4 regions of the Rossellomorea yichunensis genome follow, and region 1 is predicted to be linked to each of the others. Evidence: riboswitches for the same ligand, from Rfam matches in the RefSeq annotation. Region 1 holds a riboswitch; each other region holds the start of a gene.
The links. A riboswitch is a leader RNA that binds a small molecule or an ion and turns the genes downstream of it on or off. The one in region 1 is predicted to bind cobalamin.
Positions count from the first base shown of each region.

Region 2: it holds a riboswitch for cobalamin, as region 1 does, so the genes downstream of both, RSX31_RS05330 (ABC transporter substrate-binding protein) here and RSX31_RS01630 (ribonucleoside-diphosphate reductase subunit alpha) in region 1, are expected to answer to the same signal.
Region 3: it holds a riboswitch for cobalamin, as region 1 does, so the genes downstream of both, RSX31_RS18700 (acyl-CoA thioesterase) here and RSX31_RS01630 (ribonucleoside-diphosphate reductase subunit alpha) in region 1, are expected to answer to the same signal.
Region 4: it holds a riboswitch for cobalamin, as region 1 does, so the genes downstream of both, RSX31_RS08090 (hypothetical protein) here and RSX31_RS01630 (ribonucleoside-diphosphate reductase subunit alpha) in region 1, are expected to answer to the same signal.

Region 1 is NZ_JAVYAD010000001.1:313,893-318,109, forward strand. Features, by position in the region: gene RSX31_RS01625 (SurA N-terminal domain-containing protein) at 1-717, opposite strand, end outside; cobalamin riboswitch at 1,375-1,555, shown strand; gene RSX31_RS01630 (ribonucleoside-diphosphate reductase subunit alpha) at 1,737-3,950, shown strand; gene RSX31_RS01635 (ribonucleotide-diphosphate reductase subunit beta) at 3,970-4,217, shown strand, end outside.
Region 2 is NZ_JAVYAD010000002.1:176,703-180,919, reverse strand. Features, by position in the region: gene RSX31_RS05345 (phytoene desaturase family protein) at 1-1,309, shown strand, start outside; gene RSX31_RS05340 (hypothetical protein) at 1,358-1,516, opposite strand; gene msrA (peptide-methionine (S)-S-oxide reductase MsrA) at 1,574-2,104, opposite strand; cobalamin riboswitch at 2,328-2,526, shown strand; gene RSX31_RS05330 (ABC transporter substrate-binding protein) at 2,661-3,626, shown strand; gene RSX31_RS05325 (FecCD family ABC transporter permease) at 3,589-4,217, shown strand, end outside.
Region 3 is NZ_JAVYAD010000007.1:73,394-77,610, forward strand. Features, by position in the region: gene RSX31_RS18680 (flotillin family protein) at 1-241, opposite strand, end outside; gene RSX31_RS18685 (DUF1761 domain-containing protein) at 420-788, opposite strand; gene RSX31_RS18690 (AraC family transcriptional regulator) at 802-1,560, opposite strand; gene RSX31_RS18695 (AraC family transcriptional regulator) at 1,448-1,732, opposite strand; cobalamin riboswitch at 1,836-2,026, shown strand; gene RSX31_RS18700 (acyl-CoA thioesterase) at 2,176-2,649, shown strand; gene RSX31_RS18705 (helix-turn-helix domain-containing protein) at 2,964-4,214, shown strand.
Region 4 is NZ_JAVYAD010000003.1:31,602-35,818, reverse strand. Features, by position in the region: gene RSX31_RS08095 (ABC transporter substrate-binding protein) at 122-1,060, opposite strand; gene RSX31_RS08090 (hypothetical protein) at 1,081-1,602, opposite strand; cobalamin riboswitch at 1,769-1,955, opposite strand; gene RSX31_RS08085 (hypothetical protein) at 2,087-2,419, shown strand; gene RSX31_RS08080 (DUF2584 domain-containing protein) at 2,459-2,701, opposite strand; gene RSX31_RS08075 (alpha/beta hydrolase family protein) at 3,242-4,024, opposite strand.

The DNA.
Region 1 (4,217 bases):
TTCTTGTTTTTTCTGTTGTTCTAACTGAGTCTTGATTTGAGGTTTAACTTCTTCAAATTTTGGTGCTTCTTTTGATTCGCCCTGACCTTGCTGACTTGCGTACTGATCGTAAAATTTCTTCATTTCATCTTCAGAGACTTGTTCTACTTTGATTTCTTTCTCAACGTAGTTTGTGTATTTGATGTTTTCAGCGATTTGAGTTCTTAACTCATCCATCGTGAATCCGGCTTTTTTCATTGCGTCTTCAAACTTCTTGTCATCGCCGTACTGCTTTTTAACTTCTTCCAGTTGTTTATTGATTTCATCTTCTGATGCCTTATATCCTTTTTCATCAGCTTGCTGCATAAGAAGTGTTTGTCCAACCAGGCTATCAATTGTTTGTTCCTTGATTTTCTTTGCTGCATCTTTACTTGTTGGGTCTTGACCCATTTGTTGATATTGCATTTGTGATTGAGTCAATACGTTATTGAAATCTTCACCTTTAATTTTTTCGTCGTTTACAATGGCAACGATCTTGTCTTTTTCAATCTTTTGCTCATCCATTTTCTTCTGCATTTCTTCCATTTGCTTCGCTTGCTCTTCCTGAGCCTGTCCATCGCTTTTTTCTTCTGTTTTCGCTTTATCGTCAGCTTGTTTTTGGCTCTCCTCGTTCGAACCGCAAGCGGCTAGTCCAATCGTTAATAAAGCTAATAGTAAAGTCGTAAATATTTTTTTCATAATAGACTCCTTTCAGAAGTAAGGTGTGATTTCAAAAAAATCACTTAATGCGCATTTTAAAGGAAAAGCCCGTAAAAAGAAAGTATTTAAACCAAAAAGTATAGATTGTAATGAGGTTGAAATACAGTGAATTACCAATATGGTCCCTTTTTCACTATTATGTATACGGTTACATTCGACTATCAACTGCCGTACAGAAATGATAATGTAAAAAGACTTTCAACTGGTTTCTAAAAAAAGAGGCTGTTTAAATCGAGATCTTTTCCTCCATTTAAACAGCCTATAAAAAATATTGGGGACCAAAGAATACTGTCAAACAACCTTCTATTTGAATTATAGAGAGTGGCTCCATTTTCTTCAACTAACATTTAGGGAGGTGTCGGCTGACTAGTGTCCTTTTGAAGGCAGTATTCAATATTCTTCTTGTCTTTTCATGAAAAATAATAATTATAAGCATATTTCAAAGGAAGGGTTTTCCTTCCTTTCGTTCAACATGTTACATCTCTTGACTTTAAGAGGGGAATAGAGTGATACTATTAGAAGATTTCACCTTCTAAACAAAGTGAATAGTTTCACTTGTAAATTCGTTTTTAATCGTTTATGATGATACAGAACACAACATTTTGTGTTCTGTTAAATTATTTAAACTATATATTGATTATAACCTGTGAATAGGGTGTCTGAATGGACTTAAAAGGGAATCCGGTGTGACTCCGGAGCTGTCCCCGCAACTGTAAGTGCTGACGAAATAAGGAACTGCCACTGTCATATACGATGGGAAGGCCTTAGAGTAGGGCGAAGCACGAGTCAGGAGACCTGCCTTGTTTATCACGTGTTATCTTCTTCGGGAATTGGGAGGATAAAGCGAGGATTGGAATAGGCCCTTTAGTCTATTCATATATCTTTCGTACATAAAGCCCATCCGATTAATAGGATGGGCTTTTTTTGAATCCTTCCCACACTGTATAAATTTGGGAGGAATGATGATGTCAATCGTATCAAAAGATCAATGGATCACAATGGAAGCAAAAGCGGTTCTTACAAATCTCCACAGTCGCTTTCCACAACTTCATTTTAAAGAATTCGATGAAAAGACTTTTAAGTATACAGAGGGTCAATCTGAATTGAGCAAAGAAAAGCTTTATCATTTCATGATCCTCACTGCAGTTGAACGTATCTCTGCCCATGAACCTGATTGGACGTATGTGGCAGCAGAATTATATTTAATGAAACTCTATCGTACGATCGCTTATTCAAGGGGAGTGGAAGAAAGCCTGTTGTACAGTTCCCTTTATGAATTAATACAAGAATTGACGGAAAGGAAACTATATAAGCCAGCACTATTGGAATCATATAGCAAAGATGAAATTGACTATTTGGGGAGGATCATGGATTCATCTAAAGACCATCTGTTTACGTACATAGGGATCGTCACATTATCAGAGCGGTATTTAACTAAATCCCATGATGGTGAAATCCTTGAATTACCTCAGGAACGATTTCTGATCATCGCCATGACACTCTTTATGAACGAACCCCGTGATAAGCGACTGTCGCTTATTGAAGAAGCTTATTGGGCCCTGTCTAATTTGTATATGACGGTAGCAACTCCTACGTTTGCTAACGCCGGCAAAAGCCATGGTCAGTTATCCAGCTGCTTTATTGATACGGTAGCCGATGATTTAAGAAGTATTTATGACAGTAATACAGATGTTTCCACACTAAGTAAAAACGGTGGCGGTCTCGGTATTTATCTGGGGAAGGTCCGGAGCAGGGGAAGTAATATCAAAGGCTTCAAGGGAGTAAGTTCAGGTGTTATTCCATGGATGAAGCAATTAAATAACACAGCAGTATCCGTTGATCAATTAGGTCAACGTCAAGGAGCGATAGCTGTTTATTTGGATGTATGGCATAAGGATATTTTTCCTTTTCTTGATACACGCTTAAATAATGGTGATGAAAGGCAGCGAACTCATGATCTTTTCACTGGAGTCAGCTTACCGGATTTATTCATGGAACAAGTGGAAAAGAGAGGGGATTGGTATCTATTTGATCCTCATGAAGTGAGGATGGTCATGGGATATTCCCTGGAAGATTTCTTTGATGAGCGTGAAGGAGAAGGTTCGTTCAGAGATAAGTATTGGGAGTGTGTAGAATGTCCCGGCCTTTCCAGGGAAGAGGTTCCGGCGATTGAAATTTTCAAGAGGATCATGATTTCCCAGCTCGAAACGGGAACGCCCTACATGTTTTACCGCGATACTGTCAATCGGCTAAATGCCAATGGGCATAAGGGAATGATTTACTGTAGTAATTTATGTACGGAAATCTCCCAGAATATGAGTGCGACGGTCATGGAAGAAGAGGTCATAAAGGACGGGAAAATCATTACCTATAAATCTCCCGGGGATTATGTCGTCTGTAATCTGGCATCTGTTTCTTTAGCCAAAACGATCATGGATGATGAGCTTGAAAGGGTCGTGTCCATAGGAGTGAGATTGCTTGATAATGTCATTGATATTAATAAACTTCCAGTCCTGCAAGCCCAACTGACAAACATGCGCTATAGAGGGGTTGGATTAGGAACCTTTGGATGGCATCATCTCCTTGCATTGAAAGGTTTGAAATGGGAGAGCGATGAAGCAGTTGATTATTGTGATTCACTGTACGAGGATGTTGCTTATTACACGATCAAAGCCAGTCATGAATTAGCGGAAGAAAAGGGCTCCTATCCATATTACAGCGGCTCAGACTGGTCGACTGGAGAGTATTTTTCAAAGAAAGGATATTCCGGACCGAGATGGGATTCACTCAGGGATGATGTCTCTTCAGGAGGAATCAGAAACGGATATTTAATGGCCGTTGCGCCCAATTCATCCACTTCGATCATAGCCGGTTCTACAGCAAGTATTGATCCTTTATTCAGATTAGAGTACTCGGAAGAAAAGAAAGACTATAAGATTCCTGTTACAGCACCTGATTTATCACCAAAGACGACCTGGTATTACAAAACGGCTTATAACGTAGATCAACACTGGAGTATTAAACAGAATGAGAAAAGACAGCGACATATAGATCAAGGAATATCTTTTAACTTGTATGTGCGGAATGATATCAAGGCGATAGAGTTGCTGTCTCTTCATTTAGATGCATGGAAGTCAGGATTGAAAACGACTTACTATGTGAGATCGACATCAGTTTCAAATTTCGATGAATGTGAAAGCTGCCATAGCTGACTGGGAGGAAGATGATAACATGAATGGATTAAAGCAGCGAATCTTAATAGATTCTGAGGCACCAAATAAATCTACTGGAATTGTAAATGGACAAAGTTCGAATATATTAAACTGGGATGATGTCAGGTTCTCTTGGGCATATCCAAAGTATAAGAGAATGCTGGGGAATTTCTGGACGCCTTTTGAGATCAATATGGCAAAGGATATCAAGCAGTTTCCTACTCTTTCATCAAGTGAGCAGGAGTCCTTTTTGAAAATTATCGGCTT
Region 2 (4,217 bases), on a different contig from region 1:
AGTTTTTGCTCATGCAAGCCGTGATCTGAATGATTATGTGGATATTATCAGAGTGGAACCGGGCTGGAGGACATTTTTTGAAGACGGAAAGGTCCTGGATGTATCTTCGGACCTTCCAACAATGTTAGAAGAAATGAAAAAGACATCCACGGAGGATGCGAATAATTTCTTTAACTATTTAAGCTACTGTGGAAAAATGTATGAGCTCACAATGAAAAGCTTCTATAAAAAGAGCATCAATGGCTTGCAGGACCTACGCACGATGCATCCGGTCAAGGAATTACTGCAAATGGATCCGATGAAATCCATGGATGCTGCGAATCGTAAATTCATTAAAGACAAGCATTTGCAGCAGCTGTTTAATTTCCTGATCATGTACGTCGGTTCGTCACCTTACCATGCACCAGCCATCATGTCACAGCTTACACATGTTCAGTTGGCGCTGGGAGTCCATTACGTAAAAGGCGGAATGTATAAAATTGCAGAGGCAATGGCAAAGGTGTTGGAGGAACTCGAGGTAGAGATTCGCTTAAATTGTGAAGTTGAGGATATTCTTACCACTGGCAGCCGTGCTGAAGGAATACGTACGAAAATAGGAGAAGAGTTGATGGCGGACATCGTGGTATCGAATTTAGAGGCGATCCCTTGCTACAAATCCCTTTTGGCTGATTATCATGAGTCACCTAAGGAAGTCGAGGAACTAAGCAAGTATGCCCCTACGGTTTCAGGTTTGGTTCTGCTGCTTGGGGTAGACCGTAAATATGATCATCTTGCTCACCATAACTTCTTTTTCAGTAAGGATCCTAAAAAAGAATTCAGGCAAATCTTCGATGAGAAAAAGCTGGCTGATGATCCGACGATTTATATTGGTATCTCGTCAAAATCGGATCCCACACAGGCTCCTGAAGGAAAAGAAAACCTGTTTGTGTTGACACATGTGCCACCTTTAAAAGAGGGTGAGGATTGGACTCAATACAAAGAATCTTATCGACTCCAAGTACTGGAAAAGCTGGAGAAAATGGGCGTAACCAATCTAAGGGATCATATTGAATACGAATATACCTTCACTCCTAACGACCTTCAAACCCTTTATGGGGCGAATGGTGGTTCTATCTATGGGACTGTCACAGACCGAAAGCTTAATGGAGGCTTCAAGATTCCGAATAAGAGCAGAGTGCTCTCTAATATGTACTTCGTGGGAGGTTCAACCCATCCAGGCGGAGGTGTGCCGATGGTCTCACTTTCAGGACAACTGACAGCGGAACTCATCCTTAATGAGCAAGTGAAAGTGAATCGATTCATTGGTTAATATGAAAAGGTGAAGGTTAAATTTAAATAATCTTCACCTTTTATGTTTTTACTGCTTTTCTGAAGAATGATTATCTACCGTATCCGAGTTATTTACATTCTCTTCATCTTCATCAGGATAGGGGTCAAAGAAATTGACGACTTTCCCTGGGCCTTCAAACCCGATAACCTGCTCTTTATCTTCTGTATTTTTCTCGTTTTTCTTCATACAAAAAACTCCTTCCTGCCATTAGTTTGGCGAAAGGAGCTTTTTTCATCCCACTATTTAGTTCTTCCAATGATTATCTATAAATTGATCGCGACCTGATTTTGCCCGGTCTTGTTTATATTCATCTGGATTTTTCTTGTAGAATTTTTGATGGTATTCTTCTGCCGGATAGAAAGTGGAAGCAGGAAGGATGTTTGTGACGATAGGCTTCTTGAATCGTCCACTGTCTACTATTTCGTTCTTTGTGTTTTCAGCTAATTGTTTTTGGTGTTCATTATGATAAAAAATAGCTGTCCGGTACTGATTGCCGCGGTCATGGAATTGTCCCCCATCATCCGTTGGATCAATCTGAGGCCAGTATAGCTCTAATAATCTTTCATAAGAGAACAAATCAGGATTAAATGTGATTTGAACAGCTTCGTAATGTCCACTATTTCCTTCTTTTATATCTTGATATGTTGGGTTTTCAAGGTGGCCCCCTGAATAACCTGACACGACATCAATTATTCCCGGTAATTCATCAAATGGCTTTACCATGCACCAAAAACAACCACCTGCAAAAGTAGCGATTTCTTTTTTTTCATTCATTGCTGAACCTCCTGTACCATATGTGCTCCTCTAAAGCAGTAAAGCGATTGCTTGAAAAAGATTTTATCACGAATGAATGGAGGGGACAATCTATTAGCTCGAAAGGTTGCATCGGGAAAAGATTCGAAAAGAAGTATTCCTGCTATTTTCAGCAAAGTTTATCAAATTTCATTCACTATCCATAGAATCTTGTGTATAATTCTGTTGAACGGAATAATTACATACGATATGAGATTAGGTGAAGCGGAAGTTTCGGTAGCAAACTTTTTAGCTTCATAATAGGGAAGTTGGTGTAATTCCAACGCGGTCCCGCCACTGTAAATGGAAGTGAGCTGTATGAATGCCACTGTACCAATGGGTATGGGAAGGTGCAGCAAACAATGACCATGAGCCAGGAGACCTGCCTGATTTCTTTCGCACCAAATCTACGCGGATAGAAAGGTGTAATGTGCATATTTAACGGTTTAAAGCCTTTTATGCATTTTACACAGCATCTCTAGTCCCACTGGAGATGTTTTTTTGTCTGGGAATAAGTTCATCTACAGGAGGAAAACGTATGAAACACACATTCAAAATCATTCTCGTACTAATAGTATCTCTAGGACTCCTTTCAGCTTGCGGTACTGACAATGAAAATGTTGAAAAGAATAAAGATAGCGGGGAAGTCAGCCAGGGGCAATCTGCTTTTCCTTTGTCAGTAAACGATGCCCTGAATAATAAAGTCACGCTGGATGAGCAACCTAAGCATATTGTTTCATTGATTCCGAGCAATACAGAAATCTTATTCGAGTTAGGATTGAATAAGGAAATCGTAGGTGTTTCAGATTTTGATAATTATCCAAAAGAAGCGGCGGAGAAAGAAAAAATAGGTGGAATGGAATTTAACGTTGAGAAGATTATCGGTCTGAATCCGGATTTGGTTCTTGCTCATGAGTCCACTGCTGTGTCGGCGGAAGAAGGGTTAGAACAGCTTCGAGGTGCAGGGGTAAAGGTCTATATCGTACGTGATGCCAATAGCTTTGAGGAAGTGTACACCACGATGGAAAACATCGGCACATTGGTAGGCAAGAAAGATGAAGCTGAGTCTGTCATTTCTGAGATGAAAGCGGATCTTGAATCCATTAAGGAAAAAGTCAGTGGTGTATCTGAAAAGAAAAAAGTGTATGTAGAGGTTTCACCTTCCCCTGACATATATTCGACAGGAAAAAATACTTTTATTGATCAAATGCTTTCACTAGTAAATGCCGAAAATGTGATGAGTGATCAGAAGGGATGGGTCCAAGTAAATCAAGAAGCGGTCATCGCTTCAAATCCTGACGTCATCATTACAACCTATGGTTTTTATAGTGAAAATCCTAAAGAACAAGTGATGGGCCGAGAAGGTTGGAAAGATGTAACTGCTATAAAAAATGAAGATGTCCATGATGTTCATTCAGATCTGGTCACACGTACTGGTCCGAGATTAGTTGAAGGAGTAGAGGAAATTGCAAAGTCAATCTATCCGGAGTTATTTGCAGAATAAAATATGGATAACATACGGGTTGGCTGTAACGTTTTTACTTTTCGCTCTCTTTACAGGCATTTCGATCGGAACCGTCTCTGTCCCACCGATGGATATTCTGTTCATCGTTGGAGCTAAATGGTTTGGATTCCCTATACCGGGAGAAATTGATCCAATGTTTGCAAATATCGTGTACTCCATAAGATTGCCCAGAGTATTACTGGCATTATTGGTTGGCAGCTCCCTGGCAATTGCGGGAGCTTCTTTTCAAGGACTATTGCGCAACCCGCTGGCTGATCCATATACATTGGGTGTGTCTTCAGGAGCATCGGTCGGTGCTGTTATTACGTTGTTCTTTAATTGGAGCATTCCGTTTATCGGGAAGTTTACGCTTCCCTTTCTCAGTATTCTTTGTTCGATTATAACCGTGTTCCTCGTATTATGGTTTGCACAGAAGGTTGAAAGAACCATGAAGGTAGAAACCATCATATTAACAGGGATAATTTTCAGCTCTTTTTTAGGTTCCTTTATATCCTTAATGATTGCCCTGACGGGAGAGGAATTAAGACAGATCATCGGTTGGCTTCTTGGAAGCGTGTCCATGAGAGGGTG
Region 3 (4,217 bases), on a different contig from region 1:
TTAATCTGTACCCCCCACCTCTGATGATTTTCATTGAACGCCCTTCCTGGTCGGTGAAAATATTCGTTTCCTTCTCAGGATCCCCCAGTTTAGGTCCGGTAATGATCAGTGCCTGGTTCGATCTCGCTGTACGATAACGAAATCTCATCCAGAAATAATAGGCAATCCCTGCAATCGCTGCAATAACTAGAACAGGAATAAGGAACATGAAAAATCCGATAATACTTAATGATCCTAGCATTCTGACAACCCCTCTCGACATTTTGTTTAACCAGCATGAAATCTGATTTAATTTAAAATAAAAGTGCTAGCTACAATACTATCTACGGAAGAGTGTTAGAAAAGTTTCAATAATTTAGGTGAATCTCCTAATTTTATATAAAAAAAGCTCGAACCTTTAAAAGGTTCGAGCTTACAATCTACAACAACCATCCGTGTATGGCCCCTAACAGGGTAAATATGATGAGATGATCTCCTATCGCGATAAGAAACATCCGTTTTGTCATAAGACCAAATAAAGCATTTTTCAAGTAGACAATGGAAATAAGAATTCCAATTAGTACACCTGTCAAAGCTCCTTCGACTACTCCATTGGAACCGGTGGCTTGAACAAAAATCCCAACAAGAAGTGAGCTGATAAATGCAACAATAACAGCCACTGCATATTTAATCGGTCCAGTACTATCCTGTTCCTTCTTTCCTAGTAAAATAGAATAATAAATTCCGCCGTATACCATATACACCACAGCCCCCGCCAATATCGCGAGCAAATTCACATTTAATTCCATCCCAATTCCTCCATTAATTCGGCTCAATGGCTAAAGCGATCGCTTTAATGCTACATCCAATATCGAGTGTTCCTTTTAAACTGATCATTTCCACGAGTTCAATCGGATTCCCCAGGTATCTGTATCCGCTTTTCGGCAACCAATAGCTGTAAAGTTCAGAATAGCATTCGATTAACTTCCCTCTTTCACGGTAGTCGACAGGTTCATCGAATTCATAAACCACATGCTTACTGCCTCGAAATAGATAGAGTTCCTCACCTTCCGCATCATTTTGATTTTCAACAGCCAAGCGACACTCATACCTGCTTTTTTCAGGTGGGGTAATATAAGGGTTGCTCTTTGGAACTCCGAATATCAAAGGACTCTTCTCTATGAGGTTTCTGGCATTTCCCCATCTGTATAGATCTTGCCATGCTTCTGGAATACCTTCGATATATGACCCGATATGGAATCTATTGACGGTTGAACACTCTGGAAAATGAGCGATCTTCACTTTCGATAAATCCAGCCATTTAAACTCATTATAGGATTCTTCACCCTGGGATGCTTTCGCTTTTGCGCTGAAGAGTTTAGATATCTTGCTATTTAGATATTCTCGCGGAAAACGCTCTAAATAGGCACCTTCCCGCCAGCTTTTGGGGTTAGCTTTAAAGTAAGTATTAAAAGAATAGGTGAAATAGGATAACGATGAAAAACCACATATGAACGCAATTTGTGTGATAGGAAGCTGTGGCTCGTAAATGAGCATATGCGCTGCATTTTCCAAGCGCATCCTTTTCTGCCGGTGTTTCACCGATCAGCCCTTTAAACAACCGCTGAAAGTGATAAGGGGAATAGGTTGATACTTTGGCTAACTGTTCTAAGGATAAATCTTCGCTTAGATGTTGATCGATATACTCTACTACTTTATCGATTTGGTTTCTTTGTATTTTGTCTTGTGGCATTTTTCAGACCTCACTACCTTTTTGAAAAGCACTTGTTTATAAATTTTACCATAATCCTTCTCCTCACTCACTAAGGGTTATGATAAAATAAAAGCGTTCACAATTTAATCATTGCTCATTGGTGAAGATGACCTTTAATTCATTTTCTTAAAAGGGAAGTTGGTGAAAGTCCAACGCGGTCCCGCCACTGTAAGGCTGAGAATTCGTATGGATCCACTGTTTCGGATTGAAATGGGAAGGAATACGAAATCGTTGACGCTGAGCCAGGAGACCTGCCAAATGGGAAGAACACAGAAGTTCCTACGGGAGATAGGAGGGTGTTGCGCTAATGAGACGTCACAAGAGGAATCGTTGTACTCTGAACGTTCGCCTGGAATAGCCGCATCTTCTTTTTCAAAAGGAGATGCTTTTTTGTTTCATAATACAAACAGGGAGATGAGAAAATGGAACAAGCCTATTCAGTCGAACGTTCACGAACCATACAAACAAAATTGGTATTGCCGCCTGACACCAATCATATGCAGACCATCTTTGGAGGAAAGGTTTTATCCTATATTGATGAGATTGCGGCCCTATCCGCCATGAAACATTCCAGTTCAGTCGTCGTCACGGCATCGATTGACTCCGTCGACTTCTTATCATCCGCCACGGTCGGCGATGCTCTAAGCCTTGAGGCATACGTCACTTCCACCGGCAGAACATCAATGGAAGTGTATGTAAAGGTGTACTCTACGAATCTCGTAACGAGTGTCAAAACCTTGACGACGGAATCATTCCTGACAATGGTCGCCGTTGATGAAGATGGAAAACCGAAGCCGGTACCAAAGGTCATTCCTCAAACGGAAGAAGAAACGAGACTATTCAAAACGGCTCCTTTGCGAAAAGAGCATAGAAAGAATCGCGCGCTTATCTTATAAACAATCCCTGATTCACTGACTAACTAATATAACAAAAACACTCAGAGTTTTCTAAGCTCTGAGTGTAACTTTGGAGATTATTATCCCGCGATCCTTTCTTCCATTCCAGGAATCATCTATCCAGTTTATCGTTTTGTCGAAAGGATAGAAGTCCTGAATGAGCTGGATGCAGAAAAGAGAAAATCAGTATAGTAAAGCAGATTCCATTGGATTTGGATGTTTTTGCCTTCAGACCTCCGTCTTGTCCCCCATCTATAGAACAAACAAAGATATTTCCCTATAATGATAAATAAACTGTTCACTCGGGGTGTACTATGATCGAAGGTAAATTAATTAAATTTCATCGTGAAGATTCAGGATTGACTCAGGAACAGCTTGCTCAGGGTATCTGTTCCACCACACATCTTAGTAAAATCGAAAGAGGCATCACAGAGTATTCCAGTGAAATTACTGATTTACTTGCAAGGAAGCTTGGAATCAATATGGATGTTGAACGTTCCCGCTACCATTCCTTACAGGCTAAACTATCAGAATGGAACGATGCGATTATTATGATTCGAACCAATGACATCCATCAACTTAAAGGTGAAATTGAAAAGGAACCTTTAAGGTTTTTATCTGACTTCATCATTCAATACAACCTTTTTCTGGCAAGATATTATTTATTTTTGAACAATCATGGAAAAACCAAGGAAATCCTGGGCATGTTCGAAAATAAAAACTATTCTCTATCCCCTTTTGAACAAAATTTATTGCTTCATGTCAAAGGGATTTACTATCATTCAACAAGACAATTTAACACTTGCATACATGTATTGAAACAGATTGACGATGAATATCCCAACTCCGAATATTATTTCCATTTGGCATTAGCATATCATTCCATTCATTCAAACACCTTTGCCTATTATTATGGGCAAAAAGCTTTGCAATTTTTCCAGAAAACATTGAATATCCTTAGGGTCATCGATTCGGAAACCTTAATTTTAATCCAATTGAATGCCAAGGAACCCTTTGATATGGAAGAAACAAAACAACAGTACGATAAGCTCCTCAGAGTCTGTGAATCAGTCAATTCAAACGATCGGGCGCATAAGATACATAATAACCTTGGATTCGAATATTTTAGGAGAAAACGATATTCTGAATCAAAGGTATCCTATGAAGAAGCATTAAATCTTATCAATGACGAAACGCCGGCATCAAATTATTTAGTTACGCTCAGCGGATATATACTTGCTTGCATGAAAGGGAATCTACTATCTTCACGGGAACTCAATCACTTAGCGACAAAAGGACTGAATATGGCCACTCAGCACCGGGATCCAAGTCATGTATTCTTTGAGATTTACTTACTTACCATAAATGAGGATGAAAAAGAACTATATGAATATATTGAAAGTACAGCTCTCCCCCACTTCAAAAAAACGGGGAGCCAGTTGATGTATCAGCATTATGAAAGACAACTATTTTTATATTATGTGAAAACTGGGCAAACAGAGAAAGGATTCAGACTTGCATCCGATAAGATGTCAAATGAAATCAGTTATTATGAACTAGAGTAATAC
Region 4 (4,217 bases), on a different contig from region 1:
ATTTAGAAAGAAGACAGTACTAATATGTTTGCTTTACAAAACCTACAAAAAGTAACAATCTATCAGAAAAAGACAATGATTCCTCTTGCAAATCATTGTCTTCCCCATCTCACATTCAATCTTATTCAGAAAACAATTCCGGATACACCGTTTTGGCTGTAAGCTCAACGGCTTCTCCAATACGTGGGCCCGGTCTTGACATAATGTCTGAATCCAAGAAATAGACCTGGCCATTTTTCACTGCTTTTACATCTTTCCAGCTTTCCCGTGACTTGATTTCAGCTGTCGGCTCGTCGACATACCCCACTGTCGTCAAAATCATATTAGGATTACGTTTAATGATTTCTTCTTCTCCTACTTTCACCCAGCCTTTTTGATCTACAAAGATATTCTCGACCCCGGCCGTTTCCAGTATTTCCTGCTGAAATGTTTCTGCTCCAGCTGTATAGATATCAGGAGATGGACTGATTTCAAAATATACTTGTTCTTTTTCCTTTAGCGTGCTTACTTTATCTTTCACATCCGAAATCTGTTGCTTGATGCCGTCTACCAATTCGTTCCCCTTCTTCTCTACTCCCATTACCGTTGCAATTTGTTCAATATCCCCATAAACATCTTCAAAGGTTTGGGCAGATTGAATGACGAATACGTTTAATCCCGCCTCTTCAAGCTGCTTCACTCCGGCATCGTCTCCAGTGGTATAAGCAATGACAACTTCCGGCTTTAGTGCAATGACCTCTTCAGCATTGACCGTCATGGAATCCGACACTCTTTTAATCTCCTTCGCTTCTTCAGGATAGTTGTCGTATTCAGTTGCCCCGATTACCTTATCTCCGGCTCCTATGGCAAAGAGAATCTCTGTGTTACTCGGCTGTAAGGAAATAACGGTTTCCGGCACTTTCTCAAAGCTAATTTCTTCTCCCCTGTCATCGGTCACAGAATAAGACTCCTTTTCAGGCTTGACTTCCTTTGTGGATGTTACTTCTTCCCCATTGCTGCACCCTGCGAAAACAACCAGGATGATTGATAATAGTAAACTATTTAACCATGATTTTTTCATATTTCATCTTCCCCGCTTTTCTATATTTTGTCGCTATACGATTTACTCACAAAAGGAATTTCTTCAATCCCTTCACATTTATTCACATACACAGCCATCACAAACAGGACATTTGCCAGTAAATGAGCGTATTTAAATAAAATATTTTCCACTTTCATCTCAGTACTGACTTTATGTAAGGCACGGACGGACTTTTTCGCTTCACTGCGACAGGTATGAAGCGTACATGCGGCTGTACAGCCTTGCGGAAGGACAAAGGTTTGGATACGATCCTCGACTTCCGACACATAACGATCATACATTTGGCTCAATTTATTCAAGTCCTCTTCCATGATGGCCGTCATTCCCCTCACCGAGCCATTGAGATGGTACGCCATCTCAGCTAAATATAATAAATCGTCGTGCACTTTTGGTAAGTGTTCCGTCATTGATGACGCGAGTCCGATTTTAGTCGACAGTGAATCGGTCCGGATCTCAAAATCTACAGTTGAAACAGACTCTCGCATATAGGGATAACATAAGTAGCGGAAATCATTTGCCATATGTAAGTTCCTCCTTTCTGAATGATGTTTGTGAAACACCTATCGTATCTTCCGGGAGGGTACATAAACACAAAAAAACCACCCAAGAATATTGGCCGGCAGTTGTCATCCATATGAAAATAGAGATGCTAAAAAGCCGCACCATACCCTTAACTTCCGAAGAGTATAATACGATGGAAAAAAGGCAGGTATCCTGGCTCGTGCGTCAGCCTACTCTAAGAACCTTCCCATCTGAATGATCAAATAGTGGTGTTCTTCTTATTTCGTCAGCACTTACAGTTGCGGAAACAGCTTCGGATTCACACCGAATTCCCTTTATGCTAAAGATCAGCACCTAATTTCTGCGTGGGTTTATTCACTTAAGGAACATTATACCACTATATCCATTTCAAAGTTGATGTAGTTTTGAATAAAAAAACAAACATGTTGACGTACAAGCTTGAATATCTTTTGAGTATGTAAAGAAATGATAAGGAGGAAAAACATGAAGCGATTGGTTGTTTTGATATTATGCGTATTCTTATTAAGTGCATGCGGCGACAAAGAACCTGCATCCTATGAATTATGTGGATACGGGGATATGATGGTAGTGAACAAGAAGGAATATGTGAAGGTCTCTGAGGAGAAGAAGCTGGTCCTGGATGAAAAGCTCGGGGCTATTAAAGAAAAGATTGATAGTGAATATCACCCTGTTAATGACTTCACGGCAAATACACTGAAAAAAGGAACACCCATCTATAGCGTGAAGGATCACAGCAACTACCTGATCGCCCAGACAGAGAATAATCGCTATATTTTATATGAGGAAATACAATAAAAGGAGGGCTGTAAGCGAATGTTTACAGCCCTCCTTTATTTAGTTCGTGGAATTCAAGGAAATCAACCGATAAAGGATCGTCGTTTTCTCATCTGTCCACTCCATCTTTTCGATTCTTCCATAACCACTGGGATCACTATGTTTCGTTTTTCTGACATCTATCGGAATATGCATAGGATAAAGACGATATCCACCTTTTTGGAGCTCGAACAGATTCTCTTCTTTCCTTACTTCTTTTCCTTTTGTCACAATCATCGTGTTTAATTCCAAGCCCATGCCCATTTCGCTTGACCTCAATCCTTTTTTTATTTGCCCTATTTTAACATAAGAACTGCCTAGGCTCTGTCAATTAGTATGTGCTGGATGGTGAGGGGAACTGCTTCGCTTGCAGCTAGCGTTCGGCCGAGCCTCCTCAGCTTAGCCGAACGGGGTCTCGGCACGCCCGTACTTCCGCAGGAGTCTACGCAGTTCCCCTCACCATCTTCAAGAGATTTTTCGTGACAGAGCTACAAAGCGTAAAACAATCTAATTAGAAAACAGAATTCTTCTATAAATCATTTACCTCCACCTTAAAGGGGTTGTTTACTAAAAGTTTTTGTTTTTTCTCAAAGAAACATGCTTAGAAAGTTGATTGGAGCGGAAGGAAGCTCGACTCCTGCGGGAATAGCTGGACAGGTGAGACCCCGAAGGCGAAGCCGAGGAGGCTCACCGCCAGCCCCGCGGAAAGCGAGCATCCTGGAACGGAAATCAACTATTACTTTCTTCATTATGATAGCTACAAGCTTTGATCATAAAAGAGCCTTTTATTTAATACACCACTGTCTATTGATTTTTCATCCATGTGCATAGCATGGAGACGATTTGTTGATTCTTTCGTGGTGGAAAATAATGCGTAAACTCTTTGAAGTATCGGGACGAAACAGATTTCTCCAACTCTTTCAGTCTTTTTTCTAATCTATATGCATGCTCAACTGAAACGTTCTGATCCTTTTCACCGTGAATGATCAATACGGGAGCTTCAAGGTTTTCTAATTCGTACAGTGGGGTACGCCATTCGTATCGTTCCGGTACTTTATTGGGACTTCCCCCTATGACTCGTTTCATCATTCTCCTGAGATCCTTACGTTCTTCATATGTTAAGAACATATCCGATACGCCTCCCCATGTAACAACGGATGTGACGTCCCTCTGCTCGATGCCTGTCATTAGCGCCATGACCCCACCACGGGAAAAGCCAAACACATGGATCCGGTTAGGGACCACTCTGTGATAATGTTTAAGCAATTCAACACCCGAAATGGCGTCTTCACGATCATCCCCCGCAAAATCTTCATTTCCCTCTCCTCCAAGGTTACCTCGGTAATAGGGAGCAAAAACAATGAATCCGTGAGAAGCAAATTGAGCGATTCTCGCCGGCCGAACCATGCCGACACCTTTGATCCCACCTCTCAAATAAAGGAACCCATCGTACTTCCCTGTCCCGGCAGGTTCAGCCAATAACCCCTTTACCCGTAAACCAGAGGATAAATAGGTGATTTCATATAGTTCAACACGAGGATTAGGTGAAGGAAACAATGTTTTCTTCACGATCGTTCCGTTTTTCATATTCTCTTCCTTTCAAACCGTGCATTGGGTATTCACACATTTTTTGTACTCTACATAGGATATTTTAGCAAATCTCATCATCAAGATAAGATACAAGACGCTGCCTTTATGACCATCCTACCCTTTTAATATGGAAAGATAAACAAGGCAAAGAGAGATGCACTCATCCCCATTCTATCGATAAACGAGTTTC